2 regions of the Aeribacillus sp. FSL W8-0870 genome follow, and region 1 is predicted to be linked to the other one. Evidence: riboswitches for the same ligand, from Rfam matches in the RefSeq annotation. Region 1 holds a riboswitch; the other holds the start of a gene.
The links. Region 1 has a riboswitch for cobalamin ahead of metE (5-methyltetrahydropteroyltriglutamate--homocysteine S-methyltransferase). Riboswitches for the same ligand answer to the same signal wherever they lie in the genome.
Positions count from the first base shown of each region.

Region 2: another riboswitch for cobalamin. It lies ahead of NSU02_RS15460 (ribonucleoside-diphosphate reductase subunit alpha); the one in region 1 lies ahead of metE (5-methyltetrahydropteroyltriglutamate--homocysteine S-methyltransferase).

Region 1 is NZ_CP150165.1:3,951,682-3,959,802, forward strand. Features, by position in the region: gene qoxB (cytochrome aa3 quinol oxidase subunit I) at 1-309, opposite strand, end outside; gene qoxA (cytochrome aa3 quinol oxidase subunit II) at 378-1,340, opposite strand; gene nfsA (oxygen-insensitive NADPH nitroreductase) at 1,807-2,556, opposite strand; gene NSU02_RS19055 (BCCT family transporter) at 2,819-4,405, shown strand; cobalamin riboswitch at 4,592-4,791, shown strand; gene metE (5-methyltetrahydropteroyltriglutamate--homocysteine S-methyltransferase) at 4,942-7,224, shown strand; gene thiE (thiamine phosphate synthase) at 7,428-8,087, opposite strand; gene thiM (hydroxyethylthiazole kinase) at 8,105-8,121, opposite strand, start outside.
Region 2 is NZ_CP150165.1:3,182,208-3,190,328, forward strand. Features, by position in the region: gene NSU02_RS15435 (branched-chain amino acid ABC transporter permease) at 1-129, opposite strand, end outside; gene NSU02_RS15440 (branched-chain amino acid ABC transporter permease) at 130-990, opposite strand; gene NSU02_RS15445 (ABC transporter substrate-binding protein) at 1,080-2,291, opposite strand; gene NSU02_RS15450 (IS701 family transposase) at 2,852-4,033, shown strand; gene NSU02_RS15455 (Hsp20/alpha crystallin family protein) at 4,179-4,619, shown strand; cobalamin riboswitch at 4,753-4,932, shown strand; gene NSU02_RS15460 (ribonucleoside-diphosphate reductase subunit alpha) at 5,068-7,332, shown strand; gene NSU02_RS15465 (ribonucleotide-diphosphate reductase subunit beta) at 7,345-8,121, shown strand, end outside.

The DNA of each region.
Region 1 (8,121 bases):
GTTCATGATCCCGAATATGAACGGCATTGCCATAAATAAAATCATAATGGTTCCATGTGTAGTGAAAATTTCATTATAATGCTGTGAATCTAAAAACGTATTATTTGGCACTGTCAATTGGGCGCGCATTAAAAGTGCGTCTACGCCCCCTCGGAATAGCATTAATACGGCGGAAATAATATACATAATCCCTATTTTTTTATGGTCAACAGTCGTTAGCCACTCTTTCCACAGCCATTTCCATTTTTTAAAATAGGTTAATACAAAAACGATACCAATAATTGTTAATACAATGGCTGCATCCGCCATATATATAAGGGGTTCGCCGGTAACGAAAAATTCATCCCATTTCACAGCACGTTCCTCCTTCCTTCCGATTAATGTCCTTCGTGCTGATGGCTTTCATGTTCACGATTATCATGATGATCAGATTCAACTTCCTCCAATTTTATGGTACCGTGCTTTTCTTTTGCAGGGATATTGTCTAAATGCTCACCTGGCTTCGCAAAATCAACCCACGCCAAATGTGTTCCAGAAAAAGTCAATTTATCTTTTAAAACTCCGACTTGGATGATTTCGTTAAATTGTTTTTTCGTCAGCAATGGAGCTGATGCTTGTGTTTCTTTCACCCATTTATAAAAATCTTCTTTTTCCATTGCGTTCACATCAAATGTTTGATGGGCAAATCCTTCTCCTGTAAAATTTGAATTCCGCCCTTTAAACGTACCGACATGATCAGCCTGCAAATAAAGAGTCATTCCCATTCCAGCCATATTATATTTTTGTCCGCCCAACTCTGGAATCCATAAAGCGCTCATCCCGCCGACAGCTGTCAATTTAAATTCAACTGGAACATCTTTTGGAATGTTGACATAATTGACTGTTTCAATATTTTCCTCCGGATAGCTGAAAATCCATTTCCAATCGGCTGCTGTCGCATGAATGACAATTGGTTCAACTCCTCTAGATTCCTTCGGCGGTTTTTCAAGCTCAAAAGTCGCCTTAACCGTTGGTATCGCCAATGCAATGACAATCAACACAGGAATAGCTGTCCAAATGATTTCCAGAAGTGTATTTCCGTGCTGGTCAGGAGGCTCATAATCAAGATTTTCTGGTCTCTCCCTGTATTTCCATAAAATAATGGCAAACAGCACAAAGATGACAACAATAATAAACAGCATAAACCAAATTGACCAAAGGATTAAATCCTTTTGAACCTCTGCAACAGGCCCCTTTGGATTTAATAAGACAAACCGTTCGCTGCATCCTGATAGCAGGAGCAAAACGGATAATGGCAAAACTTTCATAACCAACTTCAGCCAACTTGGTTTGGCCGGCATTGTGATCCCCCCTAGGATTTTCAAAAATGTGCCAAAAAACGTCAACCATTCACTTTGAAACAAAAATCATCTGTTGTAAGTGAACTTTATCACAAATTTATGTAAAAAAACTTGAATTCAATAAACAGTCAATAAAAGATTAAAATTTTGTAAAAAAATCGCCATCAATCCGACACAAAACAGGAAATCATGTGAATCGAAAGGAATGATTGCCTCTATTGCTAATAGACGCATAAGAAAAACCGGGCGAAAAACATCAACGCCCGGTTTTTCTATTCGCACACATCGGTCTTTTTGTTTTCTACATACTATACGATCGGAAAATCAGCTAATTTCTAAATCTATCCATTTTTAACAAAAGCGGATAATCTCATTGTTTCCATGTTCCCAAAATTGATTTCCATTTATTTCATCAAACAATTTGTCCATACCGCAACAGAGACAACTTGGCAAGAAACTGTTCATATTATTTTAAGTTATAGCCTTTTCTTTCCACAAATTGTTTCATATACATTCTCACCGGATTTGAAAGAGCGCGAGCCATTTGCCCTGTCCAAGTATCTTTGCGGACACCATTTGTACGTTTTTCATAATATTTGGATACTATTTGATTATATTCAAGAAGCCCCTGTTTATATATTTCTTCGTTTTGCTCATATTCTTCCTCATGATAAACATGATGTAAAGGCAATCGGGGTTTTTTTCCGGTATCAACGGCCGGATAGCCGACCGTTATGGCAAAAAGCGGGATGACCCGATCAGGAACTTTTAGCAGCGCCGAAACATCCTCTAAATTGTTGCGAATTCCGCCAATATAACAAATGCCAAGCCCCATGGACTCAGCGGCTAATGCAGCATTTTGCGCGGCCAATGCCGCATCAATAAGCGCAACCATAAATTTTTCTGTGCTTTCCAAGGATACCGTCACGTCTTTATCTTCCATTTCGCCTATTAGTTCGTGCCGGTGCAGATCTGCGCAAAAAACAAATAAATGGCCGCTTTTTTCCACATAGTCTTGGTTCCCCGCCAGTTCCGCAAGTTTTTTTTTCGTTTCCGGATTTTTCACCCCAATGATTGAGTAAGCTTGTATGTAACTTGAAGTCGAGGCCGATTGGGCACATTCCACAATTAAGCGTATTTGTTCATCCGTAAGCGGCCGATCTTCAAATTTTCGAACGGATCGATGGTTTAAAATGGTTTCGATCACTTTATTCATCATCATCATCCTTTCTTTTATATTCTTTTCTCAAAGTTTAACTTTTTTAGACGCCCATTTCATCGATTTTGTTTTTCGGCCAAGCAAAATGTGAAACGTAAGGATTTGGCCGTAATCGAGAGCATTTATAAGGATTTCTTATAAAAAATAAAATAAATTGAATAAAAAAGCTTATTACGACAAATTAATCTGAAAAATTAAACTTTCTATCAATTTTGTTTAAAGATATAATAAAATGTAATCTTTTTTAAAGGGGGATTTGATGAAGAATCGAAACATTATGGATTGGCCGACCTTTATCGGGGCGCTGCTTTTGCTGTTAATTGTAGCCGCTCCATTAGCAGTATTCCCTGAACAAGGCGAAGCCATTGTATTAGCTGCCAGCAGCTTTTTAACACAAAAATTTGGAATATTGTATTTAATCATGGGTGCAGCAGTATTGATTTTTATTCTTTATGTTTCTTTTAGCCGATACGGAAAAATCAAACTGGGGGATCCTTTAGAAAAGGCTGAGTTTCCGACATTATCTTGGGCAGCTATGCTTTTTTGCGCTGGAATTGGATCAAGTGTTCTTTATTGGGGAACGATTGAATGGGCTTACTACTATACGGGACCTCCATTTGGCATCGAACCTAGATCAAAAGAAGCCGTTGAATGGGCGGCCGCATATGGAATTTTTCATTGGGGACCGACGGCATGGGCCATCTATTGCCTCCCTGCCCTGCCAATCAGCTATTTCTATTATGTAAAGAAAAAACCGGTGTTAAAAGTAAGCGAAGCGTGCCGGCCTCTCATTGGCAAAAAAGCAGATGGACCAATAGGCAAAATCATTGATGTCTTGTTTATGTTTGGTTTGCTGGGCGGAGCTGGAACGACACTCGCTTTAGGGACGCCGCTCATTACAGAAGGAATTCATGAACTTTCCGGCATCGAACCTTCGATGACACTCCAAACAGTGGTTTTGCTTATTTGTACATTGATCTTCGCAGCAAGCGCTTACTCCGGTTTGCGGAAAGGCATTAAAATTTTGAGCGACATCAACCTATGGCTTGCCGTATTATTGTTGGTGTTTGTCTTCCTTGCCGGCCCGACCGTCTTTCTGGCGGAAACGGCCGTCAACAGCATCGGCATCATGCTTGATCATTACATGCGGATGTCTTTATGGACTGAACCTTTTAACAGTTTAGGACCGTTTGAACGAACAGGCTTTCCGGAATCATGGACGGTATTTTATTGGGCTTGGTGGCTCGTGTACGCTCCATTTGTCGGCTTGTTCGTCGCTAAAATTTCAAAAGGACGCACTGTCCGCGAAATGACGCTCGGAACAGTAGTATATGGAACGCTCGGCTGCATTCTCTTTTTTGGGATTTTAGGAAACTTTGGATTATTTTTAGAACTGACAGGCCAATACCATGTAACAGCTACATTAGATGAACATGGCGGATCAGCAGCCATTATCGGAATATTGAAACAATTGCCGTTAAGCAACATTGTGATTGCCGTATTTACTGTGCTTGCCGTGATCTTTTTAGCAACAACGTTTGATTCAAGCTCTTATATTTTAGCATCTGTTGTCCAAAAAGAAGTTGCCGATGAACCTTTGCGATGGAACCGTTTATTTTGGGCTTTTGCTCTTTCCGTTTTGCCGCTTATTTTAATGTACCTCGGCGGATTGTCCACATTGCAGACTGTTAGCATTATTGGCGGTTTCCCTTTGTTGTTTATTTTTGTCCTTTTAGCCGGTTCTTTTATCAAAGCGGCAAACCAAGATTTTTATTCCAGTAAATCTCAATTATTTAAAATGTATCCTAAAAAGAAAGGCGTGAAAAGAAACCTTCTCTCGAAATAACTGTTTTCCGGAAAAATCCCAACCGCTGTAAAGACCCGCAGAAAACCTTTATGTTCTGGCGGGTTTTTGTCATGTAAAGCGGAAGAAATCGCAAGCCATCTACTTTCCTAAAAAATTTTTCTTTTTAATTGCAAATGTGGTGTTGAAAAATAAAAAAAAATCCTCTATTCTGATAATTATAGTTTCATATGTGTACCAGCAACAGGTGCGTCATATTGCAGCCGCAATATGCGCTTAAAAGGGAAGTTTGGTGAAATTCCAACACGGTCGCGCCACTGTGATGGGGAGCTTTTGATCATCAGCCACTGTTTCTGCCAGAGAAATGGGAAGGAGATCAAAAGCGTTGAACCTAAGTCAGGAGACCTGCCTGTTGTATGCACTACGACCTACGCGTCATAGGGAGGAGTGAGAAGCCATGTTCATGTTGAAACCATTTGGGTGCCTCAACACGAGCTAGGATATCCAGTCCCTCTTTTATTAGCGTAAAGAGGGCTTTTTTATTGTGTTGAGCAAAAATCAAATGGGAGGTTTTCGTAATGGCAGCCATTAGTTCAAATCTTGGCTATCCGCGAATTGGCGAACGCCGGGAATGGAAAAAAGCTTTGGAATTATTTTGGAATGGAGACATTTCTGAAAGCAGCTTACTGGAAACGTTGAAAAAGATCCGTCTTTCCAACTTAAAGAAACAGCATGAAAGCGGAATTGAGCTGATTCCCGTAGGAGATTTTTCGTTTTATGACCACGTTCTCGATACTGCTTTCATGTTTGGATATATTCCTTCGAGGTTCCAGCATATGGATCCCCGTTCCATCAAAACATATTTCGCAATGGCAAGGGGATCCGAAGAAGCCGAGGCTTTAGAAATGACAAAATGGTTTGATACAAATTATCATTATATCGTTCCGGAACTGGAAAATAAGCCGCCTGCTTTTTTGGAAAACCGTCTGCTCAAGCTTTACAATGAAGCAAAAGACGAACTAAATATTGAGACAAAACCTGTTGTTTTAGGGCCGATTACTTTTTTAATGCTGGCGAAAAAATATGAAAAACGAGATTTTTATAAGCATTTATCTGCTTTCATCCCAGTTTATATTCAATTGTTGACAGAGTTGCATCAAGCAGGCGCAAAGTGGGTGCAAATCGATGAGCCTGTTCTCGTTCAGGAAATTGATGAGTCATTGATTCCGTTGTTTAAAGAAGTGTATGAAGCTTTTCACGAAGCGAATCCATCTTTGAACATACTGTTGCAAACTTATTTTGAAAGTCTTTCTCACTATCAACATATCGTTTCATTGCCTGTTGCTGCTATCGGTCTTGATTTTGTACATGATGGGGGAGCCAACAGTGCAAACATCCAAAAATTCGGGTTTCCAAAAGACAAAATATTGGCTGCCGGTTTAATCAGCGGCCGCAACATATGGAGGGCATCATTAGAAGAAAAAGCAAGCAAAATTGATTTTCTCGCTCAGCATGTTGATGTTGATCGATTGATCATTCAACCTTCCTGCAGCTTGCTCCATGTGCCGGTTACCGTAAAAAATGAACACGAATTGCCGGAAATTTTAAAAAATGCTCTCTCCTTTGCAGACGAAAAATTAAGTGAAGTCCATCAGCTGACACAATATGCAAAAGGTGAATTAAGTATAAGCGATTTACGATACGATGACCGTTATTACACGCAATTTATGAATTCTGATTTTCGGACAAACCGAAACGTGCAAGAGGCAGCCGCCAAGATTGAATCCTACCCGACGAACCGTGTGGACTTTTCTGTTCGGCGCAAGCTGCATAAAAATAGATGGAACTTGCCAATTCTACCGACAACAACGATCGGCAGCTTTCCGCAAACGAAAGAAATCCGCCAAACCCGTTTAAAATGGCGGAAAGGCGAATACACAAACGAGCAATATGAGTCTATTATCAAAGATGAAATCAAAAAATGGATTGATATTCAGGAACAGCTTGAACTTGATGTATTGGTCCACGGGGAATTTGAACGAACGGACATGGTGGAATATTTCGGAGAAAAACTAAAAGGAATTGCTGTTACCAAAAACGGCTGGGTGCAATCTTACGGTTCGCGCTGCGTCAGACCGCCGATCATTTATGGCGACGTTGCCTTTGATCAGCCGATGACCGTCAAAGAAAGCGTCTATGCCCAATCATTGACGGACAAACCTGTAAAAGGAATGCTGACTGGACCTGTCACCATCTTAAACTGGTCTTTTGTCCGTGATGACATTAGCTATGCGGACGTTCTTCGCCAGATTGCCCTTGCCATCCGCGAAGAAGTATTAGCTCTGGAGAAAAACGGCATAGGAATGATTCAAGTTGATGAACCTGCTATCCGTGAAGGGCTGCCGTTAAAAAGATCGAAGCAAAATCAATACATCGAAAACGCCGTCGAAGCTTTCAAACTTGCCACCAGCTCCGTCAAACCGGAAACACAAATTCATACTCATATGTGCTATTCCCAGTTTGAAGATATGATGGAAGCGATCGATAAGCTTGATGCAGACGTTATCTCGATTGAATCGTCCCGCAGCCACGGAGAACTTGTTCATGCTTTTGAAAAGTACCAATATAAACGGGAAATCGGTTTGGGCGTTTATGACATCCACAGCCCGCGTATACCTTCCGTCCAAGAAATAACCGAAAATATCGACCGTGCATTAAAAGTACTCGATGTACATCAGTTCTGGGTGAATCCTGATTGTGGTTTAAAAACAAGAGCGGTCACCGAAACTGTCAATGCACTCAAAATCATGGTGGAAGCGACAAAAGCGTATCGGCAAGCCATCGCCGCAAAACAAATTTGATCCTATTAAGCAAAAGGTACATTTGCTGACACCGTTTCAGATGTTCCTTAGAAAGGATAAAGACCGCACAATTCAACGATGACTTTCGCTGTATGAAAAATAGCGCAACCATCATTGAACACAGTTTTCTCCAAACATAAACAAAAGGCGCCCGGATTAAGGCGCCTCTTTTGATTTTGCACGCCATTTGCGAATGATTGTTCCTAAAAAAATGATTCTACAGTCTGTTTCAATTTTGCCGCACTCTTCTTGACATCGTCCGCATAACTTATGGCGGATATGACGGCGACGCCGTCGGCTCCGTTTGCAACGACTTGTCCGGCATTTTCACTGTTGATGCCGCCGATGCCGACGATCGGAATCGCAATGCCTTGGTTGCGCATGCTGGAAATGATTTGCGGACCTTGCGCTTTTTTGGCGTCTTCTTTCGTCTTCGTCGAAAAAATGGGGCCGACGCCGATATAGTCTGCGCCTTGCGCAATGGCTCTTTCCGCTTCCTCAAACGTATGAGCCGACACTCCTAAAATTTTATCGCCAATTTTTTGGCGGACAATTTCGGCTGATTCATCCTCCTGACCGATATGAACGCCATCCGCATCAAGTTTCAAAGCCAGATCAACATCATCGTTGACAATAAATGGAATGTGATGTTTTTGGCAAATAGCCTGCAGCTCTTTTCCAAGCCGCCATTTTTCTTCGCCTGTTAAAGCCCACGCACCTTTTTCACGGTATTGAAAAAGCGTAATCCCGCCTGCAATCGCCTCTTCAAGCACATCAGCAGGCTTCCTTTTGCAGTTTACACTGCCCATAATAAAATACACCTTTAGCAGCTCCCGCATTTTATTTGCCGACACTCGCGCCATGTTTATCACCTTTGCTTTTATTTTTTTATAAAAG
Region 2 (8,121 bases), 770 kb from region 1:
AAGACTCATGGCAAAAATAGCCATAATGAAGATTTCGGAAACAAGATCGATCCCATACACACTTAAAACGAAGGGCAGAACGAAAGCAATAAGCAGAAATACAATGAAAATTAGAATATTCTTTTTCAACTATGCCACCTCCCTTCCAAATAGCCCTTGAGGACGGATAATTAATACTACAACCATGAGAAGAAATACGATTAGCATTGATAATGAAGGAAACCAAATCTTGCCGAAGGTCTCAATCAATCCGATGAGAATTGCACCAATGAAAGAGCCTTTCCACGAACCTAAGCCGCCGATCACTACAACAATTAATGATGTAACGAGAATGTCTGATTCCATACCTGTATACATCCCGATTAACGGTCCTCCTAATACTCCGCTCAACGCAGCTAATCCTGCACCGAAAGCAAAAACTCCAGTAAATACGACCCCAACATTTATTCCAAGAGCTGAAACCATTGCCCTGTCATCCACACCTGCACGAATAATCGCACCGATTCTAGTTTTGCTCTCAAAATACCAAAGAAGCAGCGCTAGCAGACAGCCAATTAAAACAACAAACAACCGATAAAAAGGGAAAACCATCGGTCCAATGGAGATCGACGAATCGAGCAAAGCAGGGACAGCCATCGTTTGAGGCTCTGTACCCCAAATCCACTTTGCGGTATCCGCAATAACGAAGGCTAAACCAAATGTGAGCAGCACCTGCTCAAGCTCTTTCCCATAAATTTGCCGAATAAATAATTTTTCAATAATAATCCCGATCACAGCCGTAACAGCAACTGATAGCAATAAAGCAATCCAAAAACTGAATTGTTGATTCATAAAGGTAAAGGCCATATAGGATCCAAGTAAAAATAATGTACCGTGCGCCAAGTTAACAATATTCATAACTCCTAAAATAATCGTCAACCCTGCTGCTATCATAAAATACAGCATCCCATACGCTAATCCCGTTAATAGCTGTACAGAAAATATAGACAATGACAAAACGATCCCCCACTTTCTCAATTTATGAAACGACAAATTGGGACTGGAGAACTTTGCCCCAGATCCCAATCCTGTTACATGGACTAATTTGCAGGAGCTTTTTCAGGCATCGTTACTTTTTCGGCTGTCTCCAGTACTTCAGGGACAATTTGATTATCCTTTTTTGTGTTCTTTGCGATGTAGAAATTCTGTATTGGGTTGTTCGTTTTTGGATCAATCGTAATTGGTCCGCGTGGGCTGTCAAAGGAAATCCCTTTAAGGACTTTTATTAAATCCTCTGCATTTGTGCTTCCTGCTTCTTTAATCGCTATATCTATGACTTTTGCGGAGTCATAGCCTCCCACTGAAAAAGTGTTTGGCAGCTTTCCGTATTTTTCCTGATATGCCTCTACAAACTTTTTGTTTTCTTCATTTTCTAGCCAAGGCGAGTACAGGATGCCAGAAATGATTCCTTCTGCTGCTTCACCAGTAGGTTCGAGGATCAGTTGATCGCCAAATTCCATTGGACCTGACAGCGGAATTTTTCCCTTTAAGCCAAAATCATTGTATTGCTGAACAAACCGAATTCCATCGCTGCCTGCCATGAATGTAAAAACTAGTTCAGGCTTTACTTGGGCTACATCAGTAAGATACGTTGCGAAATCATTCGTTCCTAATTTAGGGTATATTTCTTTTACTACCTTACCGCCAGCAGCTTCAAAAGCTTCTTTAAAAGCGGAAACAACTTCCTTTCCTGCAGGGTAGTCGGGTGCAATCGCTACCGCTGTTTTTCCAACATTTTTTGCTAAATATTCTCCAGCACTGCTGCCATTTTGCCAGTTGGAAAATGACAGGCGGTAAATGTAATCGCTTTTTTTGCTCCAGGAAAGATCGTTTCCGGCAGCATTGGCATCAATTAATATAATTTTGTCTTTCTCCACCTCGTCTCTCAATGCGTAAGCGACTGCTGAAGAAATTGGTCCAACAAGTATATCTACTTTTTCATTCTTGACTAATTGGCGATATTTCCTTAAAGCAACTTGCGGGTTTGCTTCATCATCTTCAAATTTTATTTCCACCTTTTTTCCGCCCAACTTGTTATCATTTTCTTCAAGATAAAGGTTAAATCCGTTTTTAATGCTTTCCGCAAGCGGAGCGAATGTTCCAGTTGAAGAAAGGATGACGCCAATTTTGATTGTATCTTTTTCACCGCTGGAATTAGACTTGCTATTGCTTACAGCCGATCCTGAACAACCTGATAAAATCAACATTATAGTAATAAAAAGAACACTCCAAAATTTACCTTTTCCCACCATTTTATACCCCCCTAAAAGCATTAGTTAAACGCTTTCATTTTTTGAATTGCAAGGTTAAAAAGCTTTTCACTCCCTTCTTTATATTTTTTAATATTCCAAATTTTTTTATTATTGTTTTTTATATTATTGCCTGCAGATTGGCTTCACAACATCGTTGTTTCAGAATGTGCAACGAATGAATAATTTTTAAATTTATAAAGTTGTCCACAGCGGTTTCCAATCATTGTGAATTTATCCAGCTTGATCTGTTAATTCCCAGCATGGCTGCAATTAAGCAGCTTACTTAATTTTCTTCGTATGTAAACTCTTGTTTAATAACAACAATATGCTATCCATTCGTTCACCAAGTTTTGCTAGGTTGTGCTTTTAAAAGCAACAAACACGAAACGATTTGGACGCAGCGGACTTATTTATATTTTTATGATTAAAAACAGTAATTTACTGTAGATGAGCAAATTCACTAACATAAATTTACATCCGAACAAAAAAGGAGACATGAACCCGATTCCTTGATTAGAATAGATGTGTCACCAAACCATTCTCAAGGAGGTTCATGTCTCATGAATAGACTACCACATCACCAAGGAATCGACAAGTTTTTCGCAATGTTGGGGCTGGCCCTTTATTTCTCTAAGCCGGTCATGAAGCATCTCGTTCATATTATCGATGCGCTGACAACGAAAGGATTTGTGGGAACCTTGACCGATCTGCATCATGAGAGCTTTCATCCCAACCATCGAACGACACTGAGCCATTTTTTCACGAAAAGCCCTTGGGATGAAGAAATCTTGCTTCGCAAACTCCAGCAGTGGATGCTTCGTCATGTGGAACGAACGGCCAAGCGAAAGAATCACCCCATTTTTGTTTCGATCGATGATACGATCTGCCGAAAAACGAAGCCTTCGTCACAGGCGAAACACGCTATTGAAGGGTGTAATTGGCATTATTCTCACGCGGACAAAAAGTCGATTTGGGGACACTCTCTCGTCTGGCTCATGGTTCATACGATGACGCAAGCCTTTCCCTTTGCGTTTCGCCTCTACGACAAGGCGGATGGGAAAAGCAAGGGTCAATGGGCCATCGAGATGCTTTCTTCTTTGGATGTGCACGGTTCTGTTTATGTGCTGATGGATTCTTGGTACCCATCGAAAACACTCGTGGAAGCCTGCCTGAAAAAAGGATTCCACGTCATTGCGATGCTCAAGACGAATCGGGTTCTTTATCCAAAAGGCATCGCCATCCAAGCCAAACAGTTTGCCCGCTATATCGAACCGAACGACACCCATCTCGTCACGGTGGGAGAAGAGCGTTATCGCGTGTATCGCTACGAGGGAGCGCTGAAAGGTCTCGATGATGCCGTTGTGTTGTTGGCTTGGAAAGCCGATCAGCCGATGACACCTGAACATCTTCACTGCGTCTTGAGCACCGACCGGGAGCTAAGCGATGAAGAGATCTTGCGCTACTATGCCCAGCGTTGGTCGATCGAATGCTTTTTTCGACAAGCGAAAGACCAGCTGAAGCTCGATGGGTACCGCGTTCGTCAACGTCGGGCGGTGAAACGGTATTGGATCTTGGTGCAACTCGCTTATGTGTACAGTATGGTCGAATCCAACAGCGATTTCTCTACCGGGCTTGACTTCCTTCGAAAGAAGAAAGGACATAGCCTCGTGGAGTTTATTTACGATGCAGCGAAACAAGATATTCCCATTGATGTCGTTAAAAAACAGCTTCATGTGGCATAAGGGGTACTCCGTTTGTCTCTTTTTACATGGTAATTATTGTAATGAAAATTGCTCAACTACAGTAATTTAAACTCTGCTTTATGTATATTTCTCTTCTCAACACAAATAATATTTTCTGTAAAAAAATCAAAGGAGGAACAATCATATGGCTCTCATTCCTTACGATCCTTTTTCTGAGATCAACCAATTTAGACGAAACATGAATCGCGTTTTTTCTGAAAGCTTCCCGCATTTTTTTGAAAACTTTGAGACTATGAATACCCCCCGGCTTGATATTCATGAAACTGCTAATGAAGTAATTGTTACGTGTGATTTGCCCGGCCTTGAAAAAAAGGAAGACGTTGACATTCATCTTGATCGCAACGTTCTTACGATCAGCGGCACAATTCAAAGAAGCAAAGAAGTAAAGGAAGAAGAAATGCATAGACGCGAACGGTTTGTAGGGCGGTTTCACCGCGCTGTTGCATTGCCGGCAAATGTAAAAGAAGAAGAAGTGAGCGCGACATATAAAAATGGCGTTTTGGAAATCCGTATTCCAAAACAAACCGAAAACAACAAAAAGAAAATTGATATTCAGTTTCATTAATTGTTTCGTGAGGTTGCAAAATTTCAATCAGCCTCACTTTTTTATTGCAATTTTCGCCAAGTACGATTATGATGAATATATAACATCAAAAATCTATATATTGTGTAATCAAAAACAATTAAATACTATATATTGAAAACCTAACGACAAAGGTGCTGTTTTCAGCTTAAAAGGGAATCCGGTGAGAATCCGGAACTGTCCCCGCAACTGTGAGTGCTACGAAATGAATAATCCACTGTACGTTTCGTATGGGAAGGATTCAAAGTAGGATGAAGCACGAGTCAGGAGACCTGCCTTTGTCCGAACGTTTCTAATTCTTCGGGGGTTGGGAAGATGAAACGATGGTTTGAATGGAGTAGTTTCGCCTTGTAAACTGCCTCCCTTTTAATCATCGTTTGATCCGCTCAGCTTCCTGAGCGGTTTTTTATTTTGATAAGGAGGATGTTTGATGAATATTACGAAAGCATTAAATCTATACGAGGTTTTTCAAAATCATTTTAACAGGAGCGATTGGGAGCTTTATCTAAGACAGCTTGAAAAAAAGTTTCCATCCCTTTCCTTTCATGAATACAGCGAGAGAGTGTCGACAACCCTACAATACCAGCAGATTGATGATCTTGAAAAATTTACAAACCTGCTGATTATTGAAGCTTTAGCAAACATTTCGGAAAGTGAGCCGGATTGGACTTTTTTAGCTGCACACGTATTTCTTGAAAAAATTTACTATGAAGCGAGCCAAAACAGAAATTACAACCAACCGGGCTACGGCGATTTTTATTTGTTAATCGAAACATTAACCGATCTTGGAATCTACAGCCCTCTTTTGCTAGAGCATTATTCAAAAGAGGAAATTATGGAGCTGGGAAATGCCATTGATCCTGAGAAGGACAAGCTGTTTACATACATCGGATTAAGGACCCTTTACGACCGGTATTTAGCTAAAGATTTTCATAAACGAACATTTGAGCTTCCACAGGAACGTTTTATGATCATCGCTATGACGTTAATGATCAACGAGCATCCGTCCAAACGTTTGCATCTTGTAAAGGAAGCGTATTGGGCATTGAGCCATTTATATATGACGGTTGCAACACCTACATTGGCTAATGCAGGAAAATCAGTCGGTCAGCTTTCAAGCTGCTTTATTGATACGGTAGACGACAGCCTTCAAGGCATTTATGATTCGAACACTGATATTGCCAATGTTTCTAAAAGCGGCGGAGGCATTGGAGTTTATTTAGGGAAAATCAGAAGCCGCGGAAGCGATATCCGGGGGTTCAAAGGAGTTTCATCAGGTGTCATTCCTTGGATGAAGCAATTAAATAATACGGCAGTGAGCGTCGACCAGCTCGGCCAAAGAAAAGGAGCAATTGCCGTTTATTTGGATGTTTGGCATAAAGATATTTTCGCCTTCCTAGATGCAAAATTAAATAACGGAGACGAACGGCTGCGCACCCATGATTTATTTACAGGTGTATGCATTCCTGACCTATTTATGGAGCAAGTTGAAAAGCGCGGGGACTGGTATTTGTTCGATCCCCACGAAGTTCGCAAAGTCATGGGATTCAGTCTGGAAGATTATTATGATGAAGAAAAAGGTAACGGCAGCTTTCGGGAAAAATATTTTGAGTGCGTGAATCATCCTTCCTTATCTAAAGAAAAAGTGCCTGCGATTGAAATAATGAAACGGATTATGATCAGCCAGCTTGAAACGGGAACGCCTTTTATGTTTTATCGGGATGAAGTGAATCGAAAAAACGCAAACAAGCATGCCGGCATGATTTATTGCAGCAATTTATGCACAGAGATTGCGCAAAATCAAAGTGCTACTACTGTTGAAGAACAATATGTTGAAGATGGAAAAATTGTCATTGTGAAAAAGCCCGGCGATTTCGTCGTCTGCAACCTTTCTTCCATCAACTTGGCACGGGCTGTTCCAGACAACGTTCTGGAACGTTTAATCCCTATTCAAGTGCGGATGCTGGACAACGTTATCGATTTAAATAACATTCCGGTATTACAGGCAAAGCTTACAAATGAAAAATACCGTGCAATCGGTCTTGGAACGTTTGGCATGCATCATTTATTTGCACTAAAGGAAATTACATGGGAAAGCGACGAGGCAGTCCAATTTGTCGACCAACTATATGAAAAAATTGCGTATTTAACCATTCAGTCGAGTATGGAGCTCGCAAAAGAAAAAGGCGCATACCCTCTCTTTAAAGGCTCGGAGTGGGATACAGGGCGATATTTTGAAATCCGCGGTTATACGTCAAAAAAATGGCAGGAATTAAAGGAAAAAGTGCAGACTTTTGGGATTCGCAACAGCTATTTAATGGCGGTCGCACCGAACGCATCGACCTCCATTATAGCCGGAAGCACAGCAAGCATCGATCCAATTTTCCAAAAAGTTTATTCAGAGGAAAAGAAAGACTACAAAATTCCAGTTACCGTTCCCGACTTAAATGCGAAAACGACTTGGTATTATAAATCCGCTTATTTGATCGACCAAACATGGAGCATCAAACAAAATGCAGTGCGCCAGAAACATATTGACCAGTCCATTTCCTTCAACTTTTACGTCCTAAACACGATTAAAGCGAAAGAATTGCTGGAGCTTCATTTGACAGCTTGGAAATCCGGATTAAAAACAACGTATTATGTCCGTTCGACATCAAGCGACATTTATGAATGTGAATCATGTGCAAGTTAAGGAGGAAGTAATATGGAGCAAACATTAACAAAACGAGTTATTATGGATCCTGATGCACCAAACCGTTCAACAGCAATAGTGAACGGAAAATGTTCCAACGTGCTCAATTGGGATGATGTCGCCTACCCGTGGGCATATCCAAAATATAAACGGATGCTCGCAAACTTTTGGACACCTTTTGAAATTAATATGGCTCAAGATGTGAAGCAATTTCCTGAGCTTTCAGAAAGAGAACAGGACGCATTTTTAAAAATTATCGGCCTCTTAGCTTTATTAGACAGCATTCAAACCGATTATGCCGGAAAAGTTGCTGATTATATTACAGACTCGAGCATAAACGCCTTAATGATTTTGCTCGCTCAGCAGGAAGTGATTCATAACCATTCATATTCGTATATTCTTTCAAGCATCGTGCCTAAAAACGTACAGGATGAAGTATTTGAATATTGGCGGAACGAACCGGTTTTAAGGAAGCGAAATGAATTTGTCACCAACGGGTATAAAGCATTTGCAGAAAATCCGAATGTGGAGAATTTGTTAAAATCGATCGTCTTTGATGTCATACTGGAAGGTTTATTTTTCTATTCCGGTTTCGCATTCTTTTATAATTTAGCCAGAAACCAAAAGATGGTAGCCACTAGCACGATGATTAACTACATTAACCGTGATGAACAAATACACGTAGGTTTGTTTGAAAAAATTTTCAAAGCGGTGCTGAAGCAATATCCTGAATATGATACAGATGAACTGAAACAATTCGTTTCGAAAACATTTATGAAAGCAGCCGAG